DNA from 4 places in the Chitinimonas sp. BJYL2 genome. Region 4 is predicted to be linked to each of the others. Evidence: predicted binding sites of a transcription regulator. Region 4 holds the regulator's gene; each other region holds the start of a gene.
The links. The regulator sigma-54, encoded in region 4, starts transcription at its own class of promoters, with help from an activator protein. The targets are predictions, from matches to a motif close to CTGGCACGCTTCATGCTT.
Positions count from the first base shown of each region.

Region 1: a site for sigma-54 is predicted at 3,629-3,646, ahead of glnL (nitrogen regulation protein NR(II)). Genes of this name have one in related genera too.
Region 2: a site for sigma-54 is predicted at 3,335-3,352, ahead of glnK (P-II family nitrogen regulator). Genes of this name have one in related genera too.
Region 3: a site for sigma-54 is predicted at 2,909-2,926, ahead of glnA (type I glutamate--ammonia ligase). Genes of this name have one in related genera too.

Region 1 is NZ_JANZKW010000001.1:1,211,903-1,216,860, forward strand. Features, by position in the region: gene plsB (glycerol-3-phosphate 1-O-acyltransferase PlsB) at 1-1,108, shown strand, start outside; gene O9X62_RS05670 (pseudouridine synthase) at 1,334-2,077, opposite strand; gene O9X62_RS05675 (tRNA threonylcarbamoyladenosine dehydratase) at 2,198-2,974, shown strand; gene O9X62_RS05680 (DUF4124 domain-containing protein) at 3,026-3,490, shown strand; gene glnL (nitrogen regulation protein NR(II)) at 3,679-4,740, shown strand; gene ntrC (nitrogen regulation protein NR(I)) at 4,757-4,958, shown strand, end outside.
Region 2 is NZ_JANZKW010000001.1:1,094,698-1,099,655, forward strand. Features, by position in the region: gene O9X62_RS05105 (5-(carboxyamino)imidazole ribonucleotide synthase) at 1-688, opposite strand, end outside; gene purE (5-(carboxyamino)imidazole ribonucleotide mutase) at 692-1,180, opposite strand; gene O9X62_RS05115 (ammonium transporter) at 1,396-2,925, opposite strand; gene glnK (P-II family nitrogen regulator) at 2,948-3,286, opposite strand; gene O9X62_RS05125 (accessory factor UbiK family protein) at 3,527-3,802, shown strand; gene O9X62_RS05130 (EAL domain-containing protein) at 3,854-4,958, opposite strand, start outside.
Region 3 is NZ_JANZKW010000001.1:1,224,266-1,229,223, reverse strand. Features, by position in the region: gene O9X62_RS05735 (thioesterase family protein) at 1-182, opposite strand, end outside; gene O9X62_RS05730 (carbohydrate kinase family protein) at 400-1,341, shown strand; gene aroE (shikimate dehydrogenase) at 1,371-2,183, opposite strand; gene O9X62_RS05720 (rhodanese-like domain-containing protein) at 2,286-2,738, opposite strand; gene glnA (type I glutamate--ammonia ligase) at 3,040-4,449, shown strand; gene O9X62_RS05710 (substrate-binding domain-containing protein) at 4,826-4,958, shown strand, end outside.
Region 4 is NZ_JANZKW010000001.1:609,721-614,678, forward strand. Features, by position in the region: gene lptA (lipopolysaccharide transport periplasmic protein LptA) at 1-51, shown strand, start outside; gene lptB (LPS export ABC transporter ATP-binding protein) at 48-770, shown strand; gene O9X62_RS02900 (RNA polymerase factor sigma-54) at 779-2,242, shown strand; gene hpf (ribosome hibernation-promoting factor, HPF/YfiA family) at 2,287-2,628, shown strand; gene ptsN (PTS IIA-like nitrogen regulatory protein PtsN) at 2,855-3,310, shown strand; gene hprK (HPr(Ser) kinase/phosphatase) at 3,388-4,329, shown strand; gene rapZ (RNase adapter RapZ) at 4,347-4,958, shown strand, end outside.

The DNA of each region.
Region 1 (4,958 bases), 600 kb from region 4:
GCATGTGAACTTTGGCGAGCCCATCAAGCTCACGGATGCGCTGGCACAAACCCATCCTGGTTGGCGCGATGAACCGCCGCTCGACGAGACGCGCCCCGCCTGGTTTACCCAGTGCGTCAGTGGCGTGGGTGCGCAGATTGCCGATCGCATTAACAATGCCGCCGTGGTGAACCCGGTGAACCTGCTGAGTCTGGCGCTGCTGGCCACCCCGCGCCATGCGATGGATGAAGACCAGCTCGTCGCCCAGCTAGATGGCTATCGCCGCCTGCTGGAGGCGGTGCCCTACGATGCGCGAACCCGCCTGACCAGCATGGATGGCCGCGCCATCATCGAGCATTGCGAACGCCTGAGTCTGCTGCAACGCCATCCACATGCGCTGGGCGATGTGATGCACTTTCCGCAGGAAGAGGCCGTGTTGTGCAGCTATATGCGGAACAATGTGCTCCACTGCGTGGCGATTCCCTCGCTGATCGCCTGCTTGTTCACCCGCAATGCGCAGCTGAGCCGTGAACAGATCGGCAATCTGGCCAAGACCGTGTACCCCTTCCTGCGTGCCGAGCTGTGCCTGCGCTGGCAGCCCGAAGCGCTATGCGAGGCGCTGGATCGTTACCTGGCTGCGCTGGTGGAACTGGGCTGGCTCACGCAGAGCAGCGGCCGCGAAGGCATCTATCTGGCGCCCAACAATATCAGCGACGAATACATCCAGCTCACGCTGCTGGCACAAGCCGTACGCCCGGCGCTGGTACGTTACTTCATCTCGCTATCGATGCTGACCCAGCAGGGTAGCGGCGCGATCAGTGCCGACGAGCTTGAAGCCCTTTGTCACCTGCTGGCGCAGCGGATTTCCTTGTTGCGCGAATTCAGCGCCCCGGAATTTTTCGACCGCGCAATCTTCCGCACCTTTATCGGCACACTCAAACAGGCCGGCTTTGCCAGCGAGGACGATGCCGGCAAGCTGGTCTTCAACGGCGCCTTGCGCGCCGCAGCGGCTGAGTCGCGTTATGTGCTGTCGCCGGATGTACGCCAGAGCGTGCTGCATCTGACGCGGCTGGACCGCGGTACGGTCGAGCAGGCGCTGACGCGATTGGCGGCCAAAGGCAAGGTCTAAGACCGGAGCGCAGGCTGTAGGGATGTAGAGTGCATTAAGCGCAGCGCAATGCACCAAGCATCCGTGGGTGTAACGGTGCAATGTGTCTTTGGGCCTGATTGCACCCTATGTCAGAACCTAAGCCGTAGGGCGCCCTGAGCGTAGCGACTCGTGCTGTACGGAGGAGGGCTGATACCCACGGTGAGATTCAGCCTTCGGCGTCATGACGCCCTGCGCCCGGCCCGATCAGAACTTCTCGTGCGGCCCCAGAAAGCGCCATTGCCCCATGGGCAGATCCGATAAAGGTACCCGGCCGATGCGGATGCGCTTGAGGCCGATCACCTTGATGCCCACCAGCTCGCACATACGGCGAATCTGCCGTTTCTTGCCCTCACGCAGCACAAAACGGAGCTGATCCTCGTTCTGCCAGCTGACCTTGGCGGGCCGCAGTACCTTGCCATCCAGACTCAGGCCATGGTTCAGCAGCTTCAGGCCCTCGTCACTGAGTGTGCCTTCCACACGCACCAGATACTCCTTCTCGATCTTGCTATCGTCGCCAATCAGCGCCTTGGCTACACGGCCGTCCTGCGTCAGCACCAGCAGGCCCGTCGAGTCGATATCGAGGCGGCCGGCGGGCGCCAGGCCGTTGAGATGACGGCGGGTGAACTCGATACCCGAACGGTCACCCACATAGCGGTTTTCGGGACGCACCAACAAGGAGGCGGGCTTGAAGCCTTGCTCGGCCTGGCCGCTGACATAACCGATGGGCTTGTTGATCAGGATGGTCACGCGCTGCGTCTGCGCGGCTTCGGCGCGCTTGTCGAGCACGATCTTCTGATGCGGCAACACCCGGCTGCCGAGCACGTCGACGACGATGCCATCCACCGTTACCCAGCCTTGTTCAATGTATTCATCCGCCTCGCGGCGCGAACACAGGCCAAGTTCGGCCATGCGTTTGGATAGACGGACGGACTCTGGAACGTCGCTCATGGTCAGGATTCCGGTGCAAAACGGCATTCTAACGCCAGCCATCCCGGCTGCCAGATGAAGTTACGCGCGGCGACCCACAGTTAAGCGTGGGTTCACCCGCAAGCACGGTAAAATCCACCCATGACTGCAAGTGATGATCTGGACTACGCACGCCGCTTTGGTGGCGTGGCGCGACTCTATGGCGATGCCGCCCTGGCGCGGTTTCAAGCCGCGCGCGTTTGCGTGATCGGCATCGGCGGCGTGGGCAGCTGGGCGGTGGAGGCGCTGGCACGCAGTGCCATCGGCCAGCTCACTCTGATCGATATGGACCATATCGCGCCGTCCAATGTGAACCGCCAGTTGCATGCGCGCACCGATACGCTGGGCCAGGCCAAGACGGGTGCCATGCGCGACCGCATCCTCGCCATCAACCCGCGTGCGCAGGTGGCCGAGATTGACGACTTCCTCACCGAAGAAAACCTGCCCACGCTGATTGCGCCTGGGCGCTTTGATTACGTAGTCGACTGCATGGACCAGATGCGCGTCAAGGTCGCGCTGGTTGCGCACTGCCGCCGCCACAAGGTTCCACTGATCGTCTCCGGCGGTGCCGGTGGCCGTACCGATGCCACCCGCGTGGCGCTGGCCGACCTGGCGCTGACCAGCGGCGATGCATTGCTGGCCCGCGTGCGCGCCGAATTGCGCAAAAAGCATGGCTACGCGCGCGAAGGTAAAAAGTTCGGCATCGAAGCCATCTACTCCACCGAGCCCATTGTTCGCCCGCCGCAAAGCTGTGAGGCCGATGCCCCCGGCGGCGGCCTCAACTGCGCCGGTTATGGGTCGGCCGTGGCCGTGACCGCCAGTTTCGGCATGGCGATGGCGGGGCGTGTACTGAACCAGTTGGCGAAGCAGTTGGTCTGAACCGATGATGCCGGCATACTATGCACCGCCGATTTAACTGATTGATCGCACATGCTGTTTCGCCACCTGATCCCCACGTCTTTTGCTGCGCCTGCCACGGCGCTGATACTGGTGCTGCCTGCCGCGCATGCCGATATCTACAAGCATGTGGATGCAGAGGGCCGGGTCACTTACTCGAATATCCCGATCAAGGGCGCCAATAAGCTGGACCTGGGGCCTTCCCCCATGTCTGTTCCGGCGCCCCGCCCCCGTTCGGGTACCAGCAGCGGCGCCCCCCGCGCCAGTGCCACGCCGACACCCGGCTACTTCCCGCGTGTCGATAGCGCCACCCAGCGCCAGCGCGATATGACCAAGCTGCAAATCCTCCAGGACGAAATGAACGGCGAGCAGCGCCTGCTCGATGCCGCACGGCAGAAGTACGCCGCCAATCCGTCCGATCCCCGCCAGCGCGAGAACGTGCTCATGCACGAAAAGAACATCGAAGCGCTGCGCAAGGAAATGTCCCGCGTTCAATAAACGTGCATGCTCAGCACGCGCCCGGTTAATGCACTAAGATGGTGCATCAACGGCGTGCCGCACTGCGCCGAAACGGCGCGAACCCGTCCTGGCATTTTCAAGTCTTTGTTATTGCTGGGTAAAAATCGCGAACTTTTGCTGGCCTGCTCCTTGCTAAGGCCTGTCCTGATCCTGATTTTTACCTTGATATGTCACCTGCCAGTTTTACCGGACTCGATCTGCTGGAAACCGCCGTCATCGTGCTCGATGCGGCGCGTGTTGTCCGCCATCTGAATCCTGCCGCCGAGAACCTGTTCGAGCTGCCCGCGCGGGATGCGGTGGGTCGGCCGCTGTCGGCCTGCTTTGCCGAGCCCGGCGAGATCAATGCCGCGCTCGATGCCGCTGAGCGCCAGAACGCCAGCGTGACCGAGCATGATGTGGCGCTGGCCGTGCGCCTGGGCAGCATCATCCACGTGGGTTTCACGGTTCGCGAGGTGGAAGCGGCGGCGCTCACGGTGCTGGAATTCCGCCGTACCGATCAGCAGCGCCGCATTGCCAACGAAGAGCGGCTGGCCAAGCAGCAGCAGGCCAATCGCCAGCTGATCAGCAATCTGGCACACGAGATCAAGAACCCGCTCGGTGGTATCCGCGGCGCGGCGCAGCTATTGCGCAAGGAGCTCGACGACCCGGCGCTGTGCGAATACACGCAAGTGATCACCAGCGAGGCCGATCGCCTGCAAAGCCTGCTCGACCGCCTGCTGACGCCGCATCGCCTGCCGCAGCTCGGAGAGCTGAACATCCACGAAGTCCTTGAGCGCGTGCGCAGCGTGGTGCTGGCCGAGTTCCCCAATATGGCCGTGCGCCGCGATTACGACACCAGTGCGCCCGACCTGTACGGCGACAAGGAACAGCTGATCCAGACCGTGCTCAATATCGCCCGCAATGCCGCGCAAGCCATGCATGGCGTGGGCCAACTGGTGTTCAAGACGCGCGTGGCGCGCCAGGTCACGCTCAATCGTCAGCGCTTTCCGCTGGGGCTGACGCTGGACATCATCGACAACGGCCCCGGCGTGCCCGAGCACATCCGCGAAACGATTTTCTACCCGCTGGTCTCGGCCCGCCCCGGCGGCACCGGCATCGGCCTGCATCTGGCCCACACCTTTGTCCAGCAGCATGGCGGCACCATCGAGTTCGCAAGCGAACCGGGCCGCACCTGCTTCACCCTGACCTTGCCACTGAACGGCTACTCGCCGGTCAATGGCGGCAAATAGAACAGATCGCCTGCCCATGAAACCCGTCTGGATCATTGACGACGACCGCTCCATCCGCTGGGTGTTCGAAAAAGCCCTGGGACGCGAAGGCATCGCTTTCCGCAGCTTTGCCTCGGTAGCCGAAACGCTCGATGCCCTGCAGCGCGAAACACCGGCCGTGGTGGTCAGCGATATCCGCATGCCCGGCGAATCGGGCCTGGACCTGCTTGCCCAGATCA
Region 2 (4,958 bases), 480 kb from region 4:
CCGGCACGATGCTGATGTCGAGGATGCCCTTGGCGTGGCGGTTTTCCGCGACCGGGAAGACGGCGCTTTCATGCGCGCTGCTACGGGTGACGATGGCCGAGATTTCGCACACCAGCGGCATCATCTTTTCCAGTACGCAGGCCTGGCCGCCGAGATCGGCATAGGCGGCACGGGCTTCTTCGGCTGTCTTGACGCGCACCTGACCCTTGCCGTCGTAACCGAGGCGGGCGGTCTTGAGGATGCCGGGCAAATAGGGCGCGAGATCGTGGTTCAGGTCATCCACGGTTTCGAGCGCCAGGTACGGTGCGGTGGCGAGGCCGGCTTTGCGGATCCAGGACTTCTCCTGAATGCGGTCCTGGGCGATGGCGACGCAATCGCCGGAGGGGCTCACCGGCACATGCTGGGCGAGCCAGCGCATCGAGTCGGCGTTCACGTTCTCGAACTCGGTGGTGATGGCGGCGCAGGTTTCGGCCAGCTCCTTGAGCGCGGCGTGGTCGTTGAACGCAGCACACAGATGCACATCGGCAAAATCGGCAGCCGGCGCGCTGGCATCAGGATCGAGCACGGTGACGCGGTAGCCCATGGTCTTGGCGGCCACGGTGAACATGCGGCCGAGTTGGCCGCCGCCGAGTATGCCGAGCATGGCCGGCGGCAGGATGGGGCGTACCAGGGGATAACGCTGCGTCATGACCTACTCTACTTCCGGCAGTTCCATCGCGAGTACCGTGTTCTTCTGGTCTTCGCGGAACTGATTGAGGCGCGCACGCAGTTCAGGGATTTCGTTGGCCAGCAGGGCCACGGCGAACAGGCCGGCATTGGCGGCACCGGCTTCGCCGATGGCGAAGGTGGCCACCGGAATGCCCTTGGGCATCTGCACGATGGACAGCAGCGAGTCTTCGCCGCGCAGGTACTTGCTGGGCACGGGGACGCCGAGCACCGGAATGGTGGTCTTGGCGGCCAGCATGCCGGGCAGGTGGGCTGCGCCGCCAGCGCCGGCGATGATGGCCTTCAGGCCACGCGCTTCGGCGGTCTCGGCGTACTCGAACAGCAAGTCCGGCGTACGGTGTGCGGAGACGACGCGGGCCTCGAAGGCCACGCCGAAGGCTTTGAGCTGACGCGCAGCATGCTGCATGACTTCCCAGTCAGAGTTGCTGCCCATCACCAGGCCGACCTGAATCATCGGGTAATCCCCTGTTTCAAAAGGCGGATTCTACCGAAAATCGGCTTTGCGCCATATGCCGATGATGCGACGGGGATTTGTAGCTGTCGCAGGGTACTTACAGACCGGCTGCCGTTGCGGCGCACCAATGAAAATGGCCTGTCAGGTGACAGGCCATTCTCTTTGTCCGGCGACTGGCGGAGGGCACCGCCAGACCGGGTTAAAGCTGCAGCTGCTTACAGGTTGTAAGCCTTCTCACCGTGGCTGGTGACGTCGAGGCCTTCGCGCTCTTCGTCTTCCGGCACGCGCAGACCGATCACCAGATCAATCAGCTTGTAAGCCACGACCGAGACCACACCCGACACCACCAGCGTGACCAGCACGCCCTGGGTCTGGATCCAGACCTGCGAGGCGATCGAGTAGTTCGGGGCGACGGCGTTGGCGACGTAGTCCCACACACCGGTACCGCCGAGGGCCGGATCGGCAAACACGCCGGTCAGGATGGCGCCGAGGATACCGCCCACGCCGTGCACGCCGAATACATCCAGTGCATCGTCAGCACCCAGCAGGCGCTTGAGGCCATGCACGCCCCACAGGCAGACCACACCAGCCAGCGCGCCGATGACCATGGCACCACCGACACCGACAAAACCGCAAGCCGGAGTAATGGCAACCAGGCCGGCTACCGCGCCTGAGGCAGCGCCCAGCATGGAGGGCTTGCCCTTCCAGATCCACTCGACGGCGGTCCAGGCACAGGCGGCCAGTGCGGTGGCAACCCAAGTGTTGATGAAGGCCAGTGCGCCAATGCCGTTGGCTTCGAGAGCCGAACCGGCGTTGAAACCAAACCAGCCGAACCACAGCAGCGAAGCACCGATCATGGTCATGGTCAGGCTGTGCGGGGTCATGGCTTCCTTGCCCAGACCGACGCGCTTGCCGACGAAGTAGGCACCGACCAGGCCGGCCACGGCTGCGTTGATGTGCACCACGGTGCCACCAGCGAAGTCCAGCGCGCCCTTGGCGAACAGCCAGCCAGCAGCAGCGGTAGCGGCTTCGGCAGCCTTGGCATCGATATAGGCATCAGGGCCGGACCAGTACCAGACCATGTGTGCCATGGGCAGGTAGCTGAAGCTGAACCAGATCACCACGAAGGCAAGCACGGCCGAGAACTTCACGCGTTCTGCAAAGGCACCGACGATCAGGCCGCAGGTAATGGCGGCGAACGCGCCCTGGAACACCACGTAGATCAGTTCGGAAATATAGATACCCTTGGACCAGGTAGCGGCCAGGGAATCCGGCGTTACGCCTTTGAGGAACAGCTTGCTGAAGCCGCCCACGGCGCTGTTGAGGCTGCCACCATCGGTGAAGGCCACGCTGTAGCCGTAAACAACCCACAGCACGGAAATCAGCGAGAACACGACAAACACCTGCATCAGCACGCTGAGCATGTTCTTGGCGCGCACCAGGCCGCCGTAGAACAGGGCCAGACCAGGGATCGACATCAGGATGACGAAAGCGGTGGCCACAAAGATCCAGCCGTTATCGGCCTTGCTCAATGTGGGGGCCGGTGCGGCAACTGCCGGGGCAGCCTCGGGTGCGGCGGCTGCCACAGGGGCGGATTCGGCAGGTGCTGCTGCCGGGGCCGCTGCGGACTCGGGCGTGGCCGCAGCCGCTTCGGCGACGGGTGCGGCGGCAGGCGCTTCTTCTGCCCATGCACTGCCGAAACTCATGGCGCTGGCCAGTGCCAGCGCGGTCAGTAGTTTCTTCATTTGGCTCATCTCCCTCGTAGGCTTAGAGCGCGTCAGCGCCGGTTTCACCGGTGCGGATGCGGATGACTTGTTCGAGCTCGAAGACGAAGATCTTGCCGTCACCGATCTTGCCGGTATTGGCGGACTTTTCGATGGCCTCGATGACCTGATCGAGCAGGTCGTCCTTCACGGCGATTTCGAGTTTGACCTTGGGCAGGAAATCGACCACATACTCCGCGCCGCGATACAGCTCGGTGTGGCCCTTTTGACGGCCGAAACCCTTGACCTCGGTCACGGTGACACCTTGCACGCCTATGGCGGAAAGTGCCTCGCGGACCTCGTCAAGCTTGAACGGCTTGATGATGGCGCTAACGAACTTCATCTTCGCTCCTTGAATGGATACCCGGAAAAATGCTTCGGTAGGAAGCGTTAGCATGGGTCGTGCCAAGGAAATATATCCTTAATTATCAATAAGATGCTTCGCCTTCCCCGGCGATGCGCCGCAATATTGCACCGCATTGGTGCGCCCGGGCGCTGCCCTGCCTGCCCTTGGTGCGCGCGCATGATCACGGTGCGATTTGCTATCCTTGTGTCATCCCCTTTGTGAAGCAGGAGCGTCCCCATGCTGGCTCAACGTCTGTTCGATGAAGTAAGTGGCAAGCTAGCTGAAGTGATGGCGGCGGGACCTGGGCGCGATATCGAGAAGAATGCGCGTGCGGTACTCTCGGCGGCATTCGCTAAACTGGATCTGGTGACGCGGGAAGAGTTCGAGGTCCAGCAGGCCGTATTGGCGCGTACCCGTGAAGCGCTGGCAGCACTGGAAGCCCGTGTGCAGGCGCTGGAGGCCCGTCGCGGTGATGCCGCGCCGGCCCAAGACAATCCACAGGACGATTTCTAGGCGATCAGTGGCGTCGCCACGGTGGGCCCGTGGCGCGCACGGAGACCAGTGTCAGGCAGGGGTGGTCTGGAAATCAGCGACCCACTCGGCCAGATCGGCAGCCGGCATGGGCCGCGCAAAGTAGTAGCCTTGCGCCACATCGCAACCCTCGCCATCGAGGAAGTTGAGCTGCTCCAGGGTTTCGACTCCCTCGGCTACCACGGTCATGCGCATGCTCTGGCCAATGCGGACGACGGCACTGGCCAGCGCGCGGTCGCCTTCATCCTCGCCCAGATCGCGGACAAAGCTCTGATCCAGCTTCAGCTCACTGACCGGAAAGCGTTTCAGATAGCCCAGGCTCGAATAGCCTGTCCCGAAGTCGTCCACCGCCAGGGCAACACCCATCTCGTCCAGTTGTGACAAGGCGTTGAGCGTCTTGTCATCGCGCATCATCATCAGGCTTTCGGTGATTTCCAGTGTCAGCCGGCTGGCGGGCAGGCCATGCCGTTTGAGGCACTCGGCCACCAGCGCCGGCACATCGTCATGGCGGAACTGGCGGGGCGAGAGGTTGACCGAAATCCGCGGGATCGCCAGTCCTTCGGCATCCCACTGTGCGAGCTGGCGGCAGGCTTCGTTGAGCACCCAGATACCGATCTCATCAATCAGCCCGCTTTCCTCGGCGATCGGAATGAACCGTGCTGGCGAGACCATGCCCCAGTTAGGGTGCTGCCAGCGGATCAAGGCTTCGAGACCGTGCAGATGTTGCGTGGCGATGCCGACCTGAGGCTGATAGAACAGGCGCAGTTCACGGTTCAGCATGGCCTGGCGCAGGGCGGCTTCCATTTCCAGTCGCGCCGCCGCGTCGTCGTTCATATCGTGGCTGTAGAAGCAGAAGGCGTTGCGACCCAGTTCCTTGGCGCGGTACATGGCGGTATCGGCATGCTTGAGCAGGGTGTCGTAATCTTGCCCGTCCTCGGGGAACAGGGCGATGCCGATACTGGCTGAGCCGTTCAGGGTCAGCCCGTCCATATCGATGCGTTCGGCCACGGCGGCGATCACCTTGCTGGCCACGGCGGCGGCGCCTTCGGCACCGCACTCGGGCAGCAGCATCAGGAATTCGTCACCGCCGAGACGGCAAACGGTGTCGGAGTCACGCAGCACGGTCTCGAAACGCTTG
Region 3 (4,958 bases), 610 kb from region 4:
TGGCAACTGGTGGCGGCCAGAATCGGCCCGGCACCGGCAGCGGTATCAACCCGCCAACCACGCGCATCCAGCCAGCGCACCCGGGTTTCTTCGCAGAAGCGGAAGTACAGCGTGTTGTTCAGATGTCCCAGCGCGTCCATATCGCCCCAGCGCATGGGAAAACGCTCGGTACCCAGCAACATCCTCAGCTCCCAGCCGCTTGATCAGCCGCTAGCTTAGATCGTCGCGACCAATAACGCACGGGGGAACAAGCCACAGGCCGCGCTGTGGGCAGAATGCGACTGTGTCCTGCGCCTACCCGTACCACACTGCTTGCTGCCCAATCGACACAAGGGCTGCGCGGCAGGCCTCCAACCCGGTAAAATCGACCGGTTAACCTGAAATAACGGATTTTGTGCAATGCCCACGCTGATTTGCGGTTCGGTCGCTTACGACACCATCATGGTCTTCCCGGACCGTTTCAAGCACCACATCCTGCCCGACAAGGTGCATATGCTGTCGGTGTCGTTCCTGGTTCCGCAGATGCGCCGCGAATTCGGCGGCTGCGCGGGCAATATCGCTTACAACCTCAAATTGCTGGGCGGCGATCCGCTACCCATGGCCACCGTGGGGCAGGACTTCACGCCTTACGCCAAGCGTCTGGACGAGCTGCAGATCCGCCAGGAATGCATCCGCACCCTGCCGGACCACTACACACCCCAGTGCTTCATCACCACTGATCTGGACGATAACCAGATCACTGCCTTCCATCCGGGGGCGATGTCGCTCTCGCACGAGAACCATTTCGACCACGTCCCCGGCATCACCCTCGCGGTCGTCGGCCCGGATGGTCGTGAAGGCATGCTGGCACGCGTTGCCGAACTGACCGCCGCCAAGATCCCCTTCATTTTCGATCCGGGTCAGGCCATGCCGCTGTTCAGCGGCGCCGAACTGCTAGCCTGCGTGCAGGCAGCCGATTATGTGGCACTCAACGACTACGAAGCCGCGCTGATGGAAGAGCGCACCGGCAAGTCAATTGCCGATCTGGCAGCGATGGTGAAGATGCTGGTCGTGACGCGTGGCGCCGAAGGCTCGACGATGCATGCCGACGGCAAGGAAATCCTCATCCCCACTGCCAAGGCGACGGAAGTGCTGGACCCGACGGGCTGCGGTGACGCCTATCGCGCCGGCCTGCTGTTCGGCATTGAAAAGGGGTGGGACTGGGAAAGCACAGGTCGCCTTGCCTCCCTGCTGGGAGCCCTCAAGATCGCCCATCGCGGCGGCCAGAACCATCACTTCGACCGCGACAGCCTCGCCACCGCCTATCGCACTGCATTTGGCTGCGAGCTGCCGGCGTATTGATCCGTAGACAAGCGCAGGGCTGATATGACTCAGCCCTGCAACTGCTCGCGTAGCAAAGCGAGTACCGGCGCGGTATCTGGCCGCACACCGCGCCACACAAAGAACGCCTCCGCGGCTTGCTCGACCAGCATGCCCAGGCCGTCGAGCCGCTGTGATGCCGCGGCCGCCTGCTTCAGGAAGGGCGTTTCTTCCTTGCCATACATCATGTCGTAAGCCAGCACGCCCTCATGCCAGAGCGTATCGGGCACCGGCAGCGGTTCGCCCGCCAGACTGGCCGATGTGGCATTGATGACGATATCGAACACCTGCCCGGCCAACGCGTCATAACGCGCCGCACTGATCGGCCCGATATCTGCAAAGTGTGCCGCCAGCGCATCGGCCTTATCCTGACTGCGGTTGGCGATCACCAGCGCGGTCGGCCGCTCGGCCAGCAGCGGGCCGATCACCCCTCGCGCCGCACCGCCTGCGCCCAGCAACAGAATGCGCTTGCCCGCCAGCACGGTATGGCGCCGCAGGTCGCGCACCAGCCCGGCGCCATCGGTGTTGTCACCCACCACGCCATCATCATCCAGCCACAGCGTATTCACCGCACCGGCCTGTTCGGCACGCTCGGTCAGCTGGTTGGCAAACTCATACGCCGCTTCCTTGAACGGCACGGTCACATTGCAGCCCGCACCCCCCATAGCCAGAAACATCGCCACCGTATCGACAAACCCATCAAGGGGCGCTTCGAGGGTGGTGTAGTCGATCTTTTCGCCGGTCTGGCGGGCAAAGGCAGCGTGAATGGCGGGCGACTTGCTGTGAGCCACGGGGTGGCCGACAACGGCGTAACGGTCAGTCATGAAGAGCGGGATCCATCATTCAAAGGAAAAAACAGACGCTGCTACGCCGCCAATCCAATCTGGCGACGTGCAAAGCGGAATACAGTGCAGCAACGGCGCAGATCAACCCTGCGACCAAGGCAAGCCACGCCCCTTCCAGCCGTTGCTCTGACCGCGTTGCCCAGCCTCGTTGCGATCACCCTCAAAGCCTTCGAGCACGTTGTAGCACTCGGCAAAGCCATGGTCGGCCGCCAGTACTGCGGCTTCGTGCGAGCGGCCGCCAGTGCGGCACAGGAACATCAGCACATCTTCGCTATCGACCTGATGGCGTAGCTGCTCCAGGAAATGGGGATTCACGCCCATGGTGGGCCAGGACTTCCACTCGATCTTGACCGCATCGGGCGGCGCGCCGACAAACTGCCACTCGGCCGCCGTGCGTACATCGATCAGCTTGGCATTGGGCAGGGTAGCGCGGAGGGTATGCGCCTCCTCTGGCGTCAGCGCGCCGGAGTACGCCAGCCCCAGTTGCTCGGCGCGCGCGCGCGCGCGCTGGAGGATTTCGTTGGTCAGGCTCATGGGCTAGGTCTCCGCAAACAACGTGTCATGTTCAGACTGGATTATGGCAAAGATCACGCCCGTCGGCGGGTTCGCACAATATCGGTGCGCGCACCATAATCAAGCACCATTTCGGTGCGAAAATGCCTTGGCCATGCCCATAGATGGCGCATGAATGCAGTGGATAGCGAGTGGCATGGTTTCTGCTTTTTGTTGGCCCGACTCTGTTCCGGCTGGCGACTAGCCACCCGGACAAGCTTACAATCCCAGCCCGCTGGTGTACCCCACGCCGGCACTTCATCATCTTCAGGAGTTATGCAAAATGGCGGTCGCCGACGTACTCAAGCTCATCCAAGAAAACGATATCCGCTTTGTCGACCTGCGTTTCACCGACACCATCGGCAAGGAACAGCACGTGACCGTGCCTTCGCACGTGGTCGATGAGGAATGGTTCGAACGCGGCCACGCCTTTGATGGCTCCTCGATCACCGGCTGGAAGGGTATCCAGGCTTCCGACATGTTGCTGATGCCGGATCCGTCCACCGCCAATATCGACCCGTTCTTTGACGAGCCGACCGTGTTCCTGACCTGTGACGTGATCGAACCCGACACGGGTAAGGGCTACGACCGCGACCCCCGCTCCATCGCCAAGCGCGCTGAAGCCTATCTGAAGGCATCGGGCCTGGGCGACACCGCCTACTTCGGTCCGGAACCCGAATTCTTCATCTTCGACGGCGTGCAGTGGAACGTCGACATGACCGGCTGCTTCCTGAAGATCACCTCGGACGAGGGTGCCTGGGCCAGCAACGACGCCACCGATGGCGGCAACCACGGCCACCGTCCGCGCGTGAAGGGCGGCTACTTCCCGGTTCCCCCGGTCGATAGCCACCAAGACATCCGCGCCGCCATGGTCATCGCCCTGGAAGAACTCGGCGTGCCCGTCGAAGTGTTCCACCACGAAGTCGCCAACGCCGGCCAGAACGAAATCGGCACCAAGTTCAGCACGCTGGTTCAGCGCGCCGACTGGACCCAGATCCTCAAGTACGTGGTGCACAACGTAGCCCACCAGTACGGCAAGACCGCCACCTTCATGCCCAAGCCCATCGTTGGCGACAACGGCTCCGGCATGCACGTGCACCAGTCGGTCTGGAAGGATGGCAAGAACCTGTTTGCCGGTACCGGTTACGCCGGCCTGAGCGAGTTCGCCCTGTACTACATCGGCGGCATCATCAAGCACGCCAAGGCACTGAACGCCATCACCAACCCGGGCACCAACTCGTACAAGCGCCTCGTGCCGCACTACGAAGCCCCGGTGAAGCTGGCTTACTCGGCCCGCAACCGTTCGGCCTCGATCCGTATTCCGCACGTGGCATCCGACAAGGGCCGCCGTATCGAAGCCCGCTTCCCGGATCCATTGGCCAACCCGTACCTGGCATTCTCGGCCCTGCTGATGGCCGGCCTGGATGGCGTGCAGAACAAGATCCACCCCGGCGATCCGGCCGACAAGAACCTGTACGACCTGCCGCCGGAAGAAGACAAGCTGATCCCGACCGTGTGCGCCTCGCTCGACGAAGCGCTGGACGCACTCGACAAGGATCGCGAGTTCCTGGTTCGCGGTGGCGTGTTCACCAACGAGTGGATTGATTCCTACATCGAACTGAAGATGAACGATGTGAACAAGATCCGCATGACGACCCACCCGGTCGAGTTCGACATGTACTACTCGCTGTAATTTCCGGCTCGCCTGGCGAGCAGGATATGCAGCCCGAAACCCGCAACAATCTTGCTGTTGCGGGTTTTTTCTTGGCTCGTACGCGGCAGGGCGGACCGCTGCGCGATGGCAGCGACGCAACGTAGTTTACTTACCAAAGCGTTTTGGTTACTATCCAAACCGCTTTGGGTATGATGGCACGTCAACGCAACTCACCCACGGCAAGGCAACGATGCAAGGCATCGAGAGATCTCGGGTCGCAACCCTTAGCGTTGCACCTATCGTTCACTCCTCTCTGGCGCGGTATGCTAGCCCCTCAGCAAGGCTGGCCCGCGCCAATTTTTTTGCCTTGGCCGCCTGGAACCTGCCCCAATTCCTCCGTAAGACTTGAGCCACGATGGATCTCAAAGCACTGGCTGCCAGCCTCAACCTCTCCATGACTACCGTCAGCCGGGCGCTGAACGGGTATTCCGACGTCAGCGAAAAAACCCGCCAGCGCGTAGCCGAGGCAGCCAAGGAGCTTGGCTACC
Region 4 (4,958 bases):
ATGGTGATCCAGTCCAAGAAGAAACCCGCAGAAGGCCAGCCCAAGCCATGAGCCGCCTGTCTGCCCAGCATCTGCAAAAACGCTACAAGGCACGCACCGTGGTTCGCGATGTATCCCTGCATATTGATGCGGGGGAAGTCGTGGGCCTGTTGGGCCCTAATGGCGCCGGCAAAACCACCAGCTTTTACATGATTGTGGGCATGGTCGCCCTCAACGGCGGCAAGATATTCCTCGACGATGCCGAGATCACCCACCTGGCCATGCATGAACGCGCGGGCCTGGGTCTGGGTTATCTGCCACAGGAAGCCTCGATTTTCCGGCGCATGACAGTGGCCGAGAACATCCGCGCCATCCTGGAACTGCACGAAACCGGCAACGACGCCATCGAGCGCCGTCTCGAAGAGCTGATGCGTGAACTCAATATTGCCCATCTGCGCGACAGCTCGGCGCTGTCGCTCTCCGGTGGCGAGCGTCGTCGCTGCGAGATCGCGCGTGCGCTGGCCGCCAACCCGCGCTTCATCTTGCTGGACGAGCCCTTTGCCGGTGTGGACCCGATTGCAGTGATGGATATCCAGAAGATCATCCGCTTCCTCAAGGAGCGCGGCATCGGCGTCCTGATCACCGATCATAATGTGCGCGAAACGCTGGGTATCTGTGATCGTGCCTACATCATCAACGAGGGCAGCGTGCTGGCCTCGGGTACGGCCGAGGAGATTGTCTATAACGACAATGTCCGCCGCGTGTACCTGGGCGAACACTTCCGGATGTAGCCCCAGGCATGAAACAGTCCCTCCAGCTCAAACTCTCCCAGTCGCTCACGCTGACGCCGCAGCTGCAGCAGTCGATCAAGCTGCTGCAACTCTCGACCCTGGATCTGAACCAGGAGATCGAGCGCTTCCTGCAAGACAACCCCATGCTGGAGCGCGAGGACGATGACGAGCCGGAAGTGCATCCGGTCAAAGCCGATGGCTCGCCGGCCGACATGCAGGAGCGTCCGGTTGATACCGAAGCCCCTGCACCCAGTGAAATCGCCGAGCCCGATTACGATGCCGAAGATGCGCTGGGTGACAGCTACTGGAACGAAGCCGGCAGCGGTCGCCAGAACAATGATGGTGACGATGAGTACGATGCCCAGGCCAATGTAGCCCAGGTCGCCACCTTGCGTGAGCACCTGCTGGAACAACTGGGCCTGCTGCCACTGAATCCGCGGGATAAGGCACTGGCCACCTTGGTCATCGATGTGCTCGATGAAAACGGCTATCTCGGTTCCTCGCTGGAAGAAATCTTCGAAATGATCCCGCTGGCGATCCGCGAGGGGCTGGAGATCGAGCCCGAGGAACTGCAGATCGGCCTGCAGCTCGTTCGTCAGCTGGAACCTTGTGGCGTGGGTGCGGTCGATCTTAAGGATTGCCTGATGATCCAGCTGGATCAACAGTATTCGGCCGACCCGCTATACAAGCTGGCCCGTACGCTCGTCGCCGGACACCTCGATTTATTGGCGAACAAGGACTACAGTAAACTTAAGAAAACGCTGAAATGCGACGACACGTTGCTGAGGCAAGCGCAGGTACTGATCCAGCGCCTGAATCCTCGCCCCGGCGCCGCTTTCGGTGAGACCGACACACGTTATGTGGTGGCGGATGTAGTGGTAAAGAAGCTTCGTTCAGGCTGGACTGTCCAGCTCAACGAAGCAGCGATGCCCAAGCTCAAGGTGAACCAGTTGTACGCCAACATCCTGCGACAACACCGTGAAAATGGTACTGGCCTCTCCGGGCAGTTGCAGGAGGCCAAGTGGCTGATCAAGAACGTGCAACAGCGTTTCGACACTATCCTGCGCGTCGGCCAGGCCATCGTCGAAAAGCAGCAGCGCTTCTTCGAGCACGGCGAAGTCGCCATGCGGCCGCTGGTATTGCGCGATATCGCCGAAGAGCTGGATCTGCACGAATCCACCATCTCTCGCGTCACCACGCAGAAGTACATGCTGACACCGCGGGGTATCTATGAATTCAAGTACTTCTTCGGCAGCCATGTGGATACCGACTCCGGCGGTGAATGCTCCGCCATCGCGATCAAGGCGCTGATCAAGCAGTTGTTGCAGAACGAGGACCCGAAAAAACCCTTGAGTGACAGCACGATTGCCGAGGTACTCGGCAAACAGGGCATCAATGTCGCCCGCCGCACAGTCGCCAAATACCGTGAAGCCATGCAGATCCCTCCCGTGAACCAACGAAAGTCCCTGTAGCCGCCATGCATTGCCGGCGGCATCCTTAACGCAAGGAGAGTCGTATGAATCTGACCATCAGTGGGCATCACCTTGAGGTTACCCCAGCCATCCGCGAGTATGTGCAGAGCAAGCTGGACCGCGTAACCCGGCACTTCGACCACGTGATCGACATGGGCGTGACGCTCAGCGTCGACAAGCTGCAACAGAAGATCGAAGTGAACGTCCACTTGCGCGGCAAGGATATCCATGTAGAAGCGACCGACGAAGACATGTATGCCGCCATCGACTTCGTGGCCGACAAACTCGATCGACAGGTGCTCAAGCACAAGGAAAAACGTTACGGCGATCGCCACAGCGATGCCATCAAGTATCAGCCCCCCCAGGACAACCAGGCTTCCGCATAAAGCCCTAGCTGGATAATGCGATACGAGAGGGACGGGAACGGTAAAGGGACGCCGTTCCCGTTTTCCATTTCACGCCCCGAAAAATCACCGTCCTTGCGCACCCTCAGGCCAGCAGGACGTGGCTGATGCGGATTACGATGCACCACTCGGCCGCCAACACGGCACACCGGCTTGTTCTGGCAACTGGCGAGCGTACAATGGCGGCCTACTTCACGAACCCAAACTTATGGCGCTGATTGCCTCTGTCCTGCCGCTGGCCAATGTGTTTCTGGATCTCGACCTGACCAGCAAGAAACGCCTGTTCGAACAGGCGGGGCTGTTATTCGAGAATAGCCACGGCATCGCTCGCAGCACGATCTTCGACGCCCTGTTCGCACGGGAAAAGCTGGGTTCGACCGGGCTAGGACAAGGGGTGGCCATCCCCCACGGGCGCATCAAGGGCCTGAAGGAAGCGCTCGGCGTCTTCGTGCGTCTCAAGCAGCCCATCCCCTTTGAAGCACCGGACGGCAAACCGGTTCAGCTCGCTTTTGTCTTGCTGGTACCGGAACAGGCCACCGACCTGCATCTGCAGATTCTTTCCGAGCTGGCGCAATTGTTCAGCGATCGCAAGCTACGCGAATCCCTGCTGGCCGCCGAAACCGCCGAAGCAACCTACAGCCTGCTGACCCAGTGGCATTCCTGATGGCAACACCCGCCTGCTTGCGTTAGGCTGGATGGCTCAGGAACCCGTTGCAGATACCGACTGCCAACTCATACGCCATGCCCCAGATCACCGTCCGCCAGCTGTTTATCGATAACGCCGAGAAACTGCGCCTGACCTGGCTTGCCGGCCAGAGCGGTGCCAACAACCTGCTGTCGATCGAAGCGGACAAACAGAAGCCGGCGCACGCCCTGGTGGGGCACCTCAACTTCGTCCACCCCAATGGCATTCAGGTGCTGGGTCTGGCCGAAATCGCCTACCTGCAAAGCGTTGAACCCGCTGCGCTGAAAAAGTCACTGGATCATCTTTTCAGTACCGACATGGCGGCGATGATCGTCGCCAACGGCCAGACTGCGCCCGATGTGCTGCGTGAAGCCTGCGAGCGCGCCCATGTGCCGCTGCTGACCTCGCCCGAGCAAAGTCCGTATCTGATGGACGTACTGCGCTTCTATCTGGCCAAGGCGCTGGCGGTATCCACCAATCTGCACGGCGTATTCCTCGATGTGCTCGAGGTCGGTGTACTGATTACCGGCGAGAGCGCCATGGGCAAGAGCGAACTGGCGCTGGAGCTGATTTCTCGTGGCCATGGCCTCGTGGCCGACGATGTGGTCGAGCTGTACCGGATCGCGCCCGACACGCTGGAAGGCCGCTGCCCGCCGCTGCTGCGGGACTTTCTCGAAGTACGAGGTCTGGGCGTGCTCAATATCCGCACGATCTTCGGCGAAACCGCGGTACGGCCCAAGAAGAACCTCAAGCTCATCATCCATCTGACCAAACAGGCTGAATCGGTCACGCCACTGGACCGCTTGCAGATGCAGGCCGCCAGCCAGGGCGTGCTCGATGTGCCGATCCGCAAGGTGGTGCTACCGGTAGCCGCAGGTCGCAACCTGGCAGTGCTGGTCGAAGCTGCGGTGCGCAATTACATCCTGCAGCTACGCGGCATCGATTCCACACGTGAATTCATCGAGCGGCATCAACGCTTCATGGAGTCCGGGGAGTAATCGTGAACCATACGTCCATGCAGATCGTGCTGATTTCCGGGCTGTCCGGTTCGGGCAAGAGCGTCGCTTTGAAGCTGCTCGAAGATCTGGGTTATTACTGTATCGACAATCTGCCCGCGACCTTGCTGCCGCAAACCGTGCGCCTGCTGCAGAACGAGGGTCACCAGCATGTCGGTATCAGCGTGGACATCCGGGGTGCGCAAAGCCTGCCCGCCCTGCCCGATTGTGTGGCCGATCTGCGCGAGCGCCAGCTCGATGTACGGGTACTGTTTCTGGAAGCCAAGACCGAAGCGCTACTCAAGCGCTTTTCCGAAACACGCCGCCGCCATCCGCTGTCTACCCGCTTCCCCGACCTCACCGTCAGCGAGTGCATCATCACCGAGCGCGAGACACTGGCGGAGATTGCCGGCCTGGCGCATCGGCTCGACAGCAGCGACCTATCGGCCAATGCGCTGCGTGCCTGGGTACGTCAGTGGCTGGCCTTGGATCAGTCGCAGCTCACCCTGATCTTCCAGTCCTTCGGCTTCAAGCACGGCGTGCCGCTCGATGCCGATTTCGTCTTCGATGTGCGCTGCCTGCCGAATCCCTATTACGACCCCGCCCTGCGACCGTTGACTGGCAGGGATCAA